2 regions of the Nicoliella sp. ESL1106 genome follow, and region 1 is predicted to be linked to the other one. Evidence: riboswitches for the same ligand, from Rfam matches in the RefSeq annotation. Region 1 holds a riboswitch; the other holds the start of a gene.
The links. A riboswitch is a leader RNA that binds a small molecule or an ion and turns the genes downstream of it on or off. The one in region 1 is predicted to bind thiamine pyrophosphate.
Positions count from the first base shown of each region.

Region 2: it holds a riboswitch for thiamine pyrophosphate, as region 1 does, so the genes downstream of both, ACSVI6_RS07420 (uracil-xanthine permease family protein) here and ACSVI6_RS06830 (3-oxoacyl-ACP reductase) in region 1, are expected to answer to the same signal.

Region 1 covers NZ_CP196341.1:11,729-18,437, forward strand. The annotation lists gene ACSVI6_RS06825 (NAD(P)H-dependent oxidoreductase) at 595-1,251, shown strand; TPP riboswitch at 1,347-1,436, shown strand; gene ACSVI6_RS06830 (3-oxoacyl-ACP reductase) at 1,485-2,237, shown strand; gene ACSVI6_RS06835 (type 1 glutamine amidotransferase) at 2,298-2,966, opposite strand; gene ACSVI6_RS06840 (sulfite exporter TauE/SafE family protein) at 2,985-3,728, opposite strand; gene ACSVI6_RS06845 (FadR/GntR family transcriptional regulator) at 3,730-4,353, opposite strand; gene ACSVI6_RS06850 (histidine phosphatase family protein) at 4,494-5,387, opposite strand; gene ACSVI6_RS06855 (hypothetical protein) at 5,961-6,464, shown strand; gene ACSVI6_RS06860 (DUF2255 family protein) at 6,535-6,709, shown strand, end outside.
Region 2 covers NZ_CP196341.1:119,861-126,569, forward strand. The annotation lists gene ACSVI6_RS07410 (acyl-CoA reductase) at 1-1,181, opposite strand, end outside; gene ACSVI6_RS07415 (LuxE/PaaK family acyltransferase) at 1,174-2,307, opposite strand; gene ACSVI6_RS07420 (uracil-xanthine permease family protein) at 2,310-3,614, opposite strand; TPP riboswitch at 3,716-3,822, opposite strand; gene ACSVI6_RS07425 (amino acid ABC transporter ATP-binding protein) at 4,051-4,779, opposite strand; gene ACSVI6_RS07430 (amino acid ABC transporter substrate-binding protein/permease) at 4,776-6,215, opposite strand; gene ACSVI6_RS07435 (aminotransferase class I/II-fold pyridoxal phosphate-dependent enzyme) at 6,474-6,709, opposite strand, start outside.

The DNA of each region.
Region 1 (6,709 bases):
GATTTATTGTCATTATAATATACCTTTTAAATGATAAAGTAAACCCTTTTGAACGATTTTTTCTAATCTTTTTTAATTATTTTTTAATCATCCGTCGATAGGGAAAAGGGCGGGAATCAAAATACCTGATAGACCATTTTAGATGATCTATCAGGCATTATTATTATGAGTTTGAATCTTATTTAGCAAAATGGTGGAAACACTTCTTTCTTATTTAGAATCTGCGGTAAATCGATGTTTTAAGTGAATGGTAGGTACCTCTCTTTCATTAGCTGGGTAACTCACTTATAATCTCATTGGTGGAAACACATCCCTTACAATTTAATCTGCGGTAAAACCTTCAGTTTGCATTGGAAACATCCCCTTTGCTTTGTTGTTGATAATAATATAACGCAATTAAATTAGAATGTAAAGGGTTTTATCTAATTTATTTATAATTATTTTCAAATTATCGCTTAATCATGATGATGCCTTGATTTAAAGGCCTAATCCATTAAAATCTGATCGATAATTAGCTGAGCGAGGGCGAATTAATTGCGGCACATTGTTATCAATGATAATTTATTATTATATCAATTAAAAAGGATGACAATTATGGATAAAAACGAAGCTTTAATTAACTTAGCCCATCGTAGGTATGCGACTAAAAAGTATGATCCGAACAAACATATTTCCGATAGGGATTGGCATACCATTATGGAGGTCGCTAGATTATCACCTAGTTCAATGGGACTTGAACCTTGGCAATTTTTGTTGATCGAAAACAAAGAATTGAAGCAGGCAATGTATAACGATGCCTGGGGAGCGCAAAAGAGCCTTGACGGCGCTGACAAATTTGTTGTAATTTTAGCTCGTAAGGATATGAATATTCATTCCCCTCATATTAAGCATATGAGCGAAGATGTTCAAGGCCACCCGTTTGATATTGATTCACCGTTCTCTAAAAAAATCATTAATTTTCAGGAAAATGATTTTAAGTTAAATACTGAGCGTGAATTATTTGATTGGGCTTCAAAGCAAACCTACATTCCATTGGCGAACATGATGGATGCCGCTGCAGCATTAGACATTGATAGTTGTCCAATCGAGGGCTTTAACCGTGTCAACATTGATCGGATTCTGTCTGATTATGGAGCATTCGATCCTAAAAAGTGGAGCGTTTCTGTAATGGTAAGTTTTGGTTATCGTGACCAAGCGATTACGCCTAAGAAACGCCAACCAATGGAGGCTGTCTACCGAGTTATTAAATAATTAAGATGAAGCACAATTCGTTATTGGATTGTGTTTTTATATTGAGTTGATTAATTCATTTTTATCGCTTAATATATAAGTGGATTCAAATAATATACCGATTAATGGGGTGCTGGAATGGCTGAGATGATACCCATGAACCTGATCTAGGTAATGCTAGCGGAGGGATTATTAAAGGTGTATAAAATCAAGCTATTGCTTCATTCGATTAGTCTTTTAAGGAGATTTTTCAAATGGCAAGAACAGTTTTAATTACAGGAGCAAGTTCAGGATTAGGCGCTGAAACTGCGAAACAATTTGGTGAACGGGGCTTTAACGTCGTGGTAAATTATTACCATCATCAAGACGCTGCTGACCAAGTAGTTGAAGAAATTGGATCAGACCATGCAATTGCAATCCAGGCCGACGTTAGGGACAGAAGCCAAATCGATGCACTAGTTAAGCAGGCAATTGATCATTTTGGAAGTCTAGACGTCGTTGTTAACAATGCTTTAGTCGGGTTTAAATTTGACCCCGTTAAGCAAAAGGCATTTCAAGATTTATCATGGGATGACTACCAAAAACAAATTGACGGGACCTTGAAGGGTGCTTTTAACGTTACCCAAAGTGTGCTTCCTAATATGATTAAAAATCATTATGGGAAGGTCATTAATATCGGGACGAACCTGTTTCAAAATCCGGTTGTTCCTTACCATGAATACACTACCGCAAAAGCAGCATTGATTGGGTTTACTAGAAACTTAGCAGCCGAACTAGGGAGTGATGGGATTAGTTTCAATATGGTATCAGGGGGATTACTTAGAACCACTAATGCCAGTGCTGTTACTACTCCCGAGGTGTTTGACTTAATTGCCAATCAAACGCCACTTAAATCAGTAACTACTCCGAAACAGGTTGCTAAGATGGTGGTGTTCTTGGGATCAGACGAAAGTGATGGGATTACAGGTCAAAATTACACTGTTGATGGTGGATTAACAATGAACTAAATATCAAATGAAAGGGCAGTAGTAATCACATTCGTGAATGCTACTGCCTTTTTTCATTGATTATTGTTCATTAATGTAATCTAGTATTCTAAACATGACGGCCTTATTTTCAATTGGAACTGGGGTGTTCAATATTTCTTGAGCGCTTTGGCCTAATATCGAGTCCTTAATATATGGAAAATCATTCACTACCATCTCACGAACGTTATTAGCCTTGGGTTCCAAATGAAATTGGAGGCCCGCAATTCGATGGTTCATCACGAACCCTTGGTTCTTTAAGCCAGGGGTGGAAAATAAACGTTCTGCCCCTGCTGGAATTTTGAACATTTCTTCATGCCAGTGAAGGGCAGTGACTTGTTTTGGTAATCCAGAAATGGCATTACTTTCTAGTTTAACAGCTGCCCAACCAACTTCCTTGACTGGCGATTTACCAACTGGGTATCCCATGGCCTTGGTGATTTGTTGCGCGCCATAACAGACCCCAAGCATTGGCGTATTCCGCTTTAAAAGGGTATTGATTAAATCGCGTTCCTGTTGGATCCAGGGGAAGTTATCGTTGGGACTCATCGGTCCTCCTAAAATAACTAACATATCGGTTTCATCTGCAGTAGGTAAGTAGCCGAATTGGTATGGATGATAGGTATAGACTTCATGGTCGTGTGCTTGCGCCCAGTCTAAAATTGATCCTGGTCCTTCGTTTGGAGTGTGTTGTAAGATATTGATTCTCATATTGGTAACCTCACTTTTCTAATAGGTAGTAATAAATAGATAGGTTGATAATCCGATTGCAAAAATCCCCACGCAAATTTCCATCACTTTAGTAGGGATGAATTTAACAATGATCGGTCCTAAATAGCCGCCGACCACTAGTCCAATCGCTAGTGGAATGATAACGATCCAGTCCACTGGTAAAATCAAAATGAAGATAATGGCGCTGATAATGTTACTAGCTAGTGACAAAACGTTTCTAATCGCATTGTAGACATAATACGGGGCATGAATAATTCTGGACAACACTGCGGTTTCTAAAATTCCTGAACCCGCACCAAAGTAGCCGTTATAAAGACCGATGATGGGGAGAAACAGGTACTGAATGCTTCGTATGAAGCGGTTGTCATGGGGCTGGTCTTTTTTGGGGATCAACATCATGATTCCGGCAAACATAATGATAAACGGGACGATCCGTTTAAATTGAGCATTGCTGCTGTTGATTAGGATGAACGTGCCAATTATGCAACCAAATACTGAAAGTAATGTGATGACCCCAGCTTGTTTACGATAACTTTTGATTTCCTTAGCAGATGATAGGACCGAGGTACAACCACTGAATATAATACTAATGGTGGCCGTTACGTTTGCCATGATGGGAGAAACGCCAATTGACAACAGGATGGGATAGATTGTTAAGACCGCCATCCCGACAATCCCATTTAAAACCCCAGCCGCCAGTCCACCGATAATTAAGAAAATAATTGTTGGGATTGATAACATTTTATTTGCCTACTTCCTGAATTAACTTGATGGCAGCTTCTGCATTTCGATCCATCAATGCATCGAACAACTGATTATGATGCTTAATTTTCCCTTTATAGTGTGGATTCTTAGCAATTGATTGACTTAGATGACTTTTCCATAGTGGCTTTAGTTCCTTGAACCACTTAATTAAATACGCATTTTGTGACATTTTGACGATTTGTTCATGGAATAGGATATCTTGTTCAAGGTATTCATTGAATTTGCCTTGTGATAATAATTGATTCCTTCTAGTAAGATATGCTTTGAGGGTGATCCATTCTTCAGGGGTAATATCATTATCAACCAATTCAACAATGGCCTCTTTTTCAAGCATTTTCTCAGTTCGCCATAGCAGGGGATTTTGTTCGTCGATCAGCTCCAATTGTTGAACGTATGTTCCTGATCCTTGTTTAATGCTAACCACGCCTGAATGGGCGAGGATTTGCATTGCTTCTCTAATAGTGGAGCGACCGACCGCTAGTTCATTCATTAATTCAGCTTCTTTGGGTAACTTATCACCAGTAGTTAAGTGGTGTTCCTTAATATACATAATGATTTTTTGGATCGTTTCCGTGCCAAGACTTATATTTTTAGATTGCATGTTAACTTTCCCTCCTTAAATACATCATATCACTTATATAATACATCAGATGTATTTTATTACAAGGGTGATTATTGTTTTTTGCCATAAAAAAAACGACCTAATAATAAAGATGATTAGGTCGTTTTAATATTTAATGATTAATCTTGATATTTTACATCAATTGTTTTTTGATCCTTAACTTTGTGATCCTTTAAGTATTTAATGCCCTTATTGACGTAGCTGGTATCGCCGACTTTACCAAATCTAACTTTATTGGTCTTAACATTGTAATAAACCTTTGTGATTCCTGAGTTAGGCATTGCTTCATCGGTAATTAATTTCTTATCAGCAGCACTCATATTGTGATCATATTTTGATAAGTATGCAGTAATGATATCTCCGGAACTAACGACAAGGGCGTTTTTCCCCTTTTCCTTAGCAGTCCGTTCAGCTACTTCTTTAATGCCTTTGGCTTCACGTTTAACGATTGTAGTACCACTTTCTGCTCGATCAGATTTAGGGAGTTTGGTACTATCTTTGTCAATTTCGTACAATGCATCATGCATCTTAACTACAAAATCAGTTCCAAATTTCTTTTGTAGCTCTGCACGACTAGTGGCGTTGTAGTACTTATTTAAAACAGCATCTTCTTGGTCATAATTGTCTAGTTCGTATTCACCGTTACCAGCTTCTCTAAATAGGGGCGTTTCGTTAACGGTAACTTTACCATTACCAGAGTAAACCAACATGTCTTTAACCGTATCTAAGTGTCGAATTAATTTTCCGCACGCTGCATCAGTAAACTTGATCCCGCGTAATCCAGCACCAACTTCTTCAGCCACTTTTGCGCCCTTAGGGGTTAATGGATAATCATCCCAACCCTCTGCAAGCTCCATTACGTTTCCCGTAGTTTCACCATGGCGAGCTAGGTAGATCGTAACTTCATTCTTGTTAGAACTTGCTTTTGCACTAACGTTGAGAGTCGAACTACTTACTGTCAATAACGAAATACCAATTACACTGATGGGAATCAATTTACTAAAATGCTTCAAAATAATCGCCTTTTTTCTATTTAATTTTTTGATGCATCTTTATCATATCTCTGAAATTGTAAAAAAGTTAGCATAAAAATGTAAAAAATAAGTAATTAATGGGGGCTAACATGATAGAGGACTGCGCATAGTCACAAGCAAATACTTACTTTAACTAAATAAAAAAAGAAAAATTGTTTATAACTAATTTATAACCTATAATTATGAATTAAACATCGTCATAAATAAGGATTTTAAAATATGAACATTAAATGTATTAAATGTGGGTTTATTAGAGTTGATTCAAAAAATGAATGCCCATATTGCTACAAAATAGATAGTAATAAAAATAAAAAATTTTTTAGCACCTGGGAAGGAATTTATTTAAGGTGTAATTTATGTGACTACATTTATTGCATTGATGATCTTGATTACCCAATATTAAATGCTTGTCCTAGATTCAATTGCGATGCAACGTTAGGTGAAACAACCCCATACGACCATCCAGAATTCAATAAAATTAACTACGCTGACGTTAATTTAGCATCGGCAAAAAAGTTAAAATGCCAAAAATGTGGTTATATTTATAATGATTTGCTTAAAGCGTGTCCTTATTGTGATGCTTCCAATGCTAACGCCACATCAGTTGCTGATGACGAACCAGGTGGGGTGGAGGTAAAATGCTATCGATGCAAACGCATTTACCAGGACACCCAAATAACCTGTCCAGAGTGTGGTTCGATCGATTATCATCCGACCCATGCTGATGAGCGGAAGGCTTCACCACATTTTAACCAAGCACCAAATGTAAAGTGCTCCCGATGTAATTTTGTGTATCCGAGCACTTTTTCAGCATGTCCGAACTGTCCTGCCAGAGCAATATGGGCATCTGGAACGAATGCACCATGTACGGTCAGTGAACTCGAAAACACTGTTGATGAAGAACTCCCAGAAGATCAGCCAAGTTATATAGAGAACATTTTCGTTTGGACATTAACGATTATTTTCGGGTTACCAATTATTATTTGGACATTCTTCGTGGTAGCGTTTTTTGGTTTCATTATCTTATTGATCTTGGTCATGGTATTCAACGTCTAGGTGCGTGGTGCTTGACTTATAGTTAACTCTAGGTGGTTTAATAGTCTTAATCACAGAAGGGGGCAATATTATGACAAAATGGAATGCTTCACAGTTAGAAGCTTTTGCTACTGCAGATGATATGCACATCTCACCATTTTACGACGATGGCAAGACTTACGGGACACCGACGTTCATTTGGTCGGTCGTTGCTGATGGTAATCTTTACGTGCGTGGTTATAACGGTCAACATTCGAGTTGGTACC
Region 2 (6,709 bases), 110 kb from region 1:
GTCCGATTCAATGGTGAATTAGCGAACCCAGGTTTACCGTGGTATATGACCGTCCAATCGGTACTATGGTCACTACTAATTACCTCTACGGATCCATTTTGAATTTGCGTTATTTGACACTCATTGCGCAATCGATTGATCGCAGCCGCCTCTTCATTCGTTAGTTGGGCGCGCGGCCGTTTTTGTTGATAGTCCGCCAACTCGTTGGCAATTACACTAGCGAATAACCGCGGACTGATTGCCCCGCCACTTTCCACAAAAATAGTTTGGGCAGAAAGACAACTTTGTTGGTCATAAACAGCAACATCTTCGACGGCCTGATGCGCAGTCTCACGGTAATATTCAGGAGTTAGCGCTTCTTTGCCGACCATTGAAAAGCTAATCTTATAGCCATAGTGTAAAAACTTCTTGTCAGTCGGCACCATTTGTCGAATACTATTGACGGCTTGATTAGAACCATAAACGATCGTCGCATCCGTATTATTGATGGCCGCTTGCTCTAATTGAGTGTTTCCCCCGTGCCATGGCAAGATTGCAGTGCATTCAGCCATGTGCGCATCAACACTAGCAATCGATTGCATGAACAGGATTGGAAACAGTGGTTCGGCAAGCGACGTTTTACCCAAATTAGCTGATTTAACTAAGAGCCCCATGACCAATGGCCACAACTGCAGCGCTGGGATGTTCCCAGAAAAGACATGAAAAATGCCGTCCGGGCCAAACGCTTTCGTGTTGCTACCGCTTCTTTGGGGATGAAATTCATCTAAAATCCCTGGTTGATCTAACTCAGTATCAACGAATCTCAAAAGCTCCTTTTTCCTAAACAACCGAACAAAGCGCTTAATTTCTAATAACACCGTTTCTGAATTATAGCCCGTAATTTTGGGAATCAATTTAATTGCCAATTTGCGCTGCTCGTATTCTGGGTGGGTCCATTTTTGCACCGCCTGATCGATTACATTAATGATCTCAGCAAGCGTTAATTTGGTTAGGTAACTATGTTGGTGGTGCTTAATTATCCGAGCAGTATGCGCAATTTCAGCAGCGGTCAACTCAGGATAACGGAAAGAATATGTCGTATTACCATTCGGAATTGAATAGTAATTAAAATTAACTGGTTGCACCTCACGAGGAAGGCTAAACAGGTCAATTGGGATGATTTGGATGGGGTCCTTAGTCAATTTGATCACCAGCTTGATTAGAAGCCAGTAGCTGATCGACGGCGATCGAACACCCCTTAGCTTCAGCGCCCTTGACCCGACCTAGCAATTTAAAGCCTGCTTCATCTTGCACACCCATATCTTCGGTTAAGATTCCCACACAGGAATTCCAATTCGAAAGATCGTAATATGCAATTAGCCCGACCTGACCATTTTTAACCGGCGTTAATTGATCTGGATCTAAAATTTGGATCCGCACCCATGCTGGCGCAGCCTTATCGTAGTTAATTGATTGATCATGATATAAATCATAAATGTTTTGGTCATAGCATTGTGAACAAACTTCAGTCATTCCGTACATGTTAATATAGTGATCACGATCGATGCCAAACGTATCCTCAATTTCTTGCATCAACGTTTGAAATTCGACACTTCTGGACTGTCCCTTGAAACCACCAGTATCAAACAGCCGACTATCGGTTGGTAACTGGAAATGTAAATCGTTTTGCTTCAGGTAGTCTAATAAGTGAACATATGAAAAACTGGCCCCCAGTAACATTACTGGTTGATTGGCCTTAATTGATGCTTGCAAGGCCGCAATAATGCCAGCAAAATCCATTTGTGATTCATCCACATAGATTTTACTTTGCTCATCACCAAAAAATTCGACTGCCTTACTAACGTATCTGGACAGTGAAGAATTAGGGTTGATATCTTCACCTGGAAATAGACCAATGATCCGCATTTTATCATGATCAGGCATTACAAATTTCTTGAACGGAAAGCGCATCGAAGCATCCCAAGTTTTAAAAGTGGGGTGATAATTACGACTCCGATGGGTTGGATCGGTCGTTCCACTCGACATAAACACGGGTTCATCATCCGTAATCGGGGTGGCAGATAAGGTCAATCGTTTATAACCCTGAATTGGCATCAATGGAATTTCAGTCCAATCCCGCACTAACAACGGGGTCTTTCTTTGACTCTTGGCATACTTTTTAAACGGCAAGTTATTTTCAAATTGATAGTTAAATATTTTAAGCGCTAGTTCATTAAACGCCCCTGCACTTTCGCTCGCATTCGCAACTGCGTATTGATCAATAAACGCTAAAACTTCTCTTTGAATTTCAACTGTTGATAGCACCATTGCTATTCCGCCTCCTGCTTTTTAAATGCTTTAGGAATTGCCACTAGGATAATGTGAAGAACAACTGAAGAAATTGCTCCTAATAAAATGTTATTAGTTAATAATGGCTTTAATGCTCCATTATAGCCAGAAGCATAAGCTGGAATCCCGATTGCAAGCATAATCGATAACCCAATAATTAAGTTATTCGTATCGTTATTTTCAGCGCGTTTTAAAATATTAAAACCAGTTGTAATTAACGTGGCCGCTGCTGGTAGGAACATCCCACCAATTACTGGAGCGGGAGTCAAAGATAAAAAGGCCCCTAGCTTTGGAATAAAGCCTAATACCACTAACAAACTACCAGCTAGTAGGATTGGTTTTCTAGAATGAATTCCAGTCAGCTTCATTACTCCTAAGTTTTGCGCAAATGCTGTGGTTGGGAACCCACCAATTAGTGATGACAAGATTGATCCCGCTGCTTCACCAGCAATTCCCTTTTCCATTCTCTTTTGGTCCACCTTAGTATTAGTTACATCAGCCGATGCTTCATATACTCCCAATGCCTCAATAATCGCCACACAGTAGGCAATGAAGAACGTTAAGAAGATGGTCCAATTAAACTTCAACATCCCATAAGGCAAGATGTGTGGTAAGCCGAACAGCGGCTTAGAACCAACCGCTGATAGATTGATCATGCCAGTCAATCCTGCAATCAGATCACCAGCTACCAATGCAATTAAAAATGAATAGCGATGCCAAGCACCCTTTCCAAAAATCGATAAAAAGACTACGATTCCTGCGGTTACAATTGCTACGAATAAGGTCTTGGGTGATGCAAATGATGCTGCAGTCGGGTCCCCACCTAAAAATTCCGCTAGTGTAAAACTAGCTAATGAGACCCCCACTAAAAAGATAATCGTTCCAGTGATCGCTGGTCGAAGCCATTTAGTTAACTTGGACAATAAACCAGTAACCGCTAAAAAGAAGGCTAAGATCGCACTTAGTAAAATCGATCCGCCAGCTGCGGGTAACGTCCCCGTTTTTCCAGCATTGATCATCAACGCATCAAAAGCTGCGGATGGTCCCTGCACAATTGGAAGGCGAACTAACTTAGTGGCTTGAATAATCGTTACTAACCCAGATGCAATAAAAATTGCATTAACTAAATTAGTCGATAAGCTCAGTGATAACCCAGCTGTTGAAGCCACAAAAATTGGATCTAACCATACATTTGAAACAAAAATATGTTGAATACTTGCAAGAAACGTTTGCCCCCATTTTAAGTTTGCGGGATCCAAACTTTGCTTTTCCTGTTCATTATTCATGAAAACATCTCTCCTTAAGCATTTTGGCTTAATTAAACTGAGAACCCAATTCACAACAAAAAATTGGATAGTTTGCACCACAAAAAGAATTGGATAGTTTTCATAAATATCCGCTGCATTCCTACGCTGGTACTAACCAGATCAGGTTCATTAGGGTCAAGGTTTTGATTAACCTAGTCTCAGCCGAACGGCTCCCCTTGCAGTTAATTAAGTAATTTGAGTATAGCATAATCAAACAACAAGCAAAAGTGACATTTTTAGATAAATGTTTCAAAAAATAGTGGATATTATAGTAACAAAAAAGTTATTTTATTTTTAGTGAACCAACCAATTCGCCTCCTAAAGAGTTGATTTAGCCATCATCCAAATTGTTATCAAAGCATAAAAAATAACCACCTTACGAAATTCGCAAGATGGTTATTTCATTATTTATTTTTTATAGCACTTTTTCCAAGAATGATTGTAATCTGGCATTTTTAGGATGATCAAAGATTTCTTCAGGCGTTCCTGATTCCAAAATCTTACCGTCATCAACAAAGACCACGCGGTCCGCAACTTCACGGGCAAAGCCCATTTCATGGGTTACGACCACCATTGTCATTCCATCCTTAGCCAACCGCTTCATTACTTGCAAAACATCACCAACCATTTCTGGATCAAGGGCACTGGTGGGTTCGTCAAATAACATGATGTCTGGCTTCATGGCTAAAGCACGGGCAATGGCGATCCGTTGTTTTTGACCACCAGAAAGTGATTGCACCTTTGCATCAAATTTTTGGGAAAGGTTAACAACTTCCAAGAGTTTCTTGGCTTGTTCAGCAGCTTCTTCCTTAGTTTCCTTCTTTAACTCAACTGGTGCTAACATGATGTTGTCACCAACTGAAAGATTGTTAAAGAGGTTGAAATGTTGGAACACCATCCCGATGTTTTCACGAACCTTATTCATATCGGTCTTTGGGTCTGCGATGTCCTTCCCATCAATGATTACGGAACCAGAGGTTGGTTCTTCCAACTTATTCAAGGTTCTTAATAACGTACTTTTCCCAGATCCGGATGGTCCGATAATTACGACCACTTCGTTTTTTTGAACTTGAAAGTCAACGTTCTTTAAAACGTGGTTGCTCCCGTAGTTCTTGACTAGGTTTTTAACGTCTACTTTAATCATAATCTAGTTCTCCTTTCACCCCATTTAGATAACCAGGTCAACAGCGTGATCACGATTAAGTAAATCAAAGCAACAATTGTCCAGACCTTAAATCCTTCAAGGTTTCTTGCGATAATAATTTTACCAGTTTGGGTTAATTCTAGAATTCCAATAATTGATAGGATTGAAGTATCCTTCAAAGTGATAATAAATTGGTTAATGAATGATGGAATGATTAACTTAATTCCCTGTGGAAGAATAACCTTAAACATCGACTTGGAGAATGGCAGTCCTAAACTCCGAGCTGCTTCCATTTGACCACTGTCAACGGAATTAATCCCCCCACGAACGAAGGCCGCAATATAGGCTCCTTCATTGAACATTAAGGTGACGACCCCGGCAATGAACGCTGGAATCTTAGTTCCAGTTAAAGTTGGAATCCCGGTGTAAATGAATAGTGCCAACACTAGTAATGGTAACCCACGGAAAATATAGATAATGGTACTAGATAGGTCTTGGAAGAACTTGTAAGGCAATACACCCAATAGTCCCACGATTACTCCAAATAATGTTGCAAAGAAGATCGAAACGATACTTAACCAAAGTGTTTGTAAGAACCCGTTCCAAAGGAAGCCCTTGTTTTGCTTAAGGATTCCCAAGAAGGTATGGTCACTAGAACCAGCATTGGTTCCCTTGCTTTCTAGGTAGTGATCAACAATCTTTTTATATTCACCGTTCTTTTGGAGGTTAGCAAGTCCCTTGTTGAACTTAGCAAGCAATACCTTGTTCTTACCCTTATCAACGGCAAAACCATATGAACCACTATCAGCAGGCTTAGTAACGATTGAAAGTTTCGTGCCTTGCTTGATACTGTACTTCATAACTGGTTCATCTTCAAAACAGGCAGCCGAATTTCCAGTTAACACATCTTGGTACATGTTACTAGAATCATCAAAGGTAACCACCTTAAAGCCATATTTATTCTTGATGCTGTTAGCATACGCAGCTCCGGAAGTCCCCGTCTTAACGGCAACTCTTTTACCACGGAGTTGATTAAGGTCTTTAACGCTCCCCCCCTGCTTAACAGCCATTACAACACCAGACTTGTAGTAAGGATTGGAAAAATCAAAGGTCTGTGCACGTTCTGGAGTAATATTCATCCCAGCGATCACACCATCAATTTGTCCTGACTGGGTTGCTTGAACCGCAGCATTAAAACCAATTGGTTTAATATTTACCTTAAAGCCCTGATCCTTAGCAATTGCCTTCATCAAATCAATGTCGATTCCGACATACTTGTTTTGATCATTAGCAAATTCAAACGGAGGAAATGTAACATCCGTCCCAATTTGATAGGTCTTTTCTGCATGGGCAGTCTGACTTGAAAAGCCAGTACCAATCAATAACGCAAACAGCGCTATTACCATTGCACCGAAGAACCCCTTTAATTTTTTCATGACAATATCCCCTTCGTGTACCCATCAATAGGTTACACATTTTTAATTTTCATTAATTATATTTTAGCAGTTTTTTTAAGATTTGTATATATTTCGTGTTACATCATCTCACATAAAAATAGCGGTTTTGCATAAATAAATCGCTTCCAACATTGATTTAGCGCGGTTTTTAAATTTTACTATTTTTTTGTAAATATTATAAAAAAGTAACCATTTAGTCAAAATATCCCAAATGGTTACTTATCTATTTATTGATGTTTATTCATGATTTTTCACAAAATTCTGAATCCGTTTTACAGCTTCCTCTAGCTCTTCCGTACTAGCAGCATAGCTTAATCTAAAGCTATTTTCACCACCAGGTCCAAAGCCAACTCCAGGAACGACCCCTACGTGCGCTTCATTCGCTAAGTCAAGACAGAATTGCATACTATCAGTCTTGTATGAATCAGGAATTGAAGCGAAGATATAAAAGGCCCCCTCTGGGGTGGGACTAT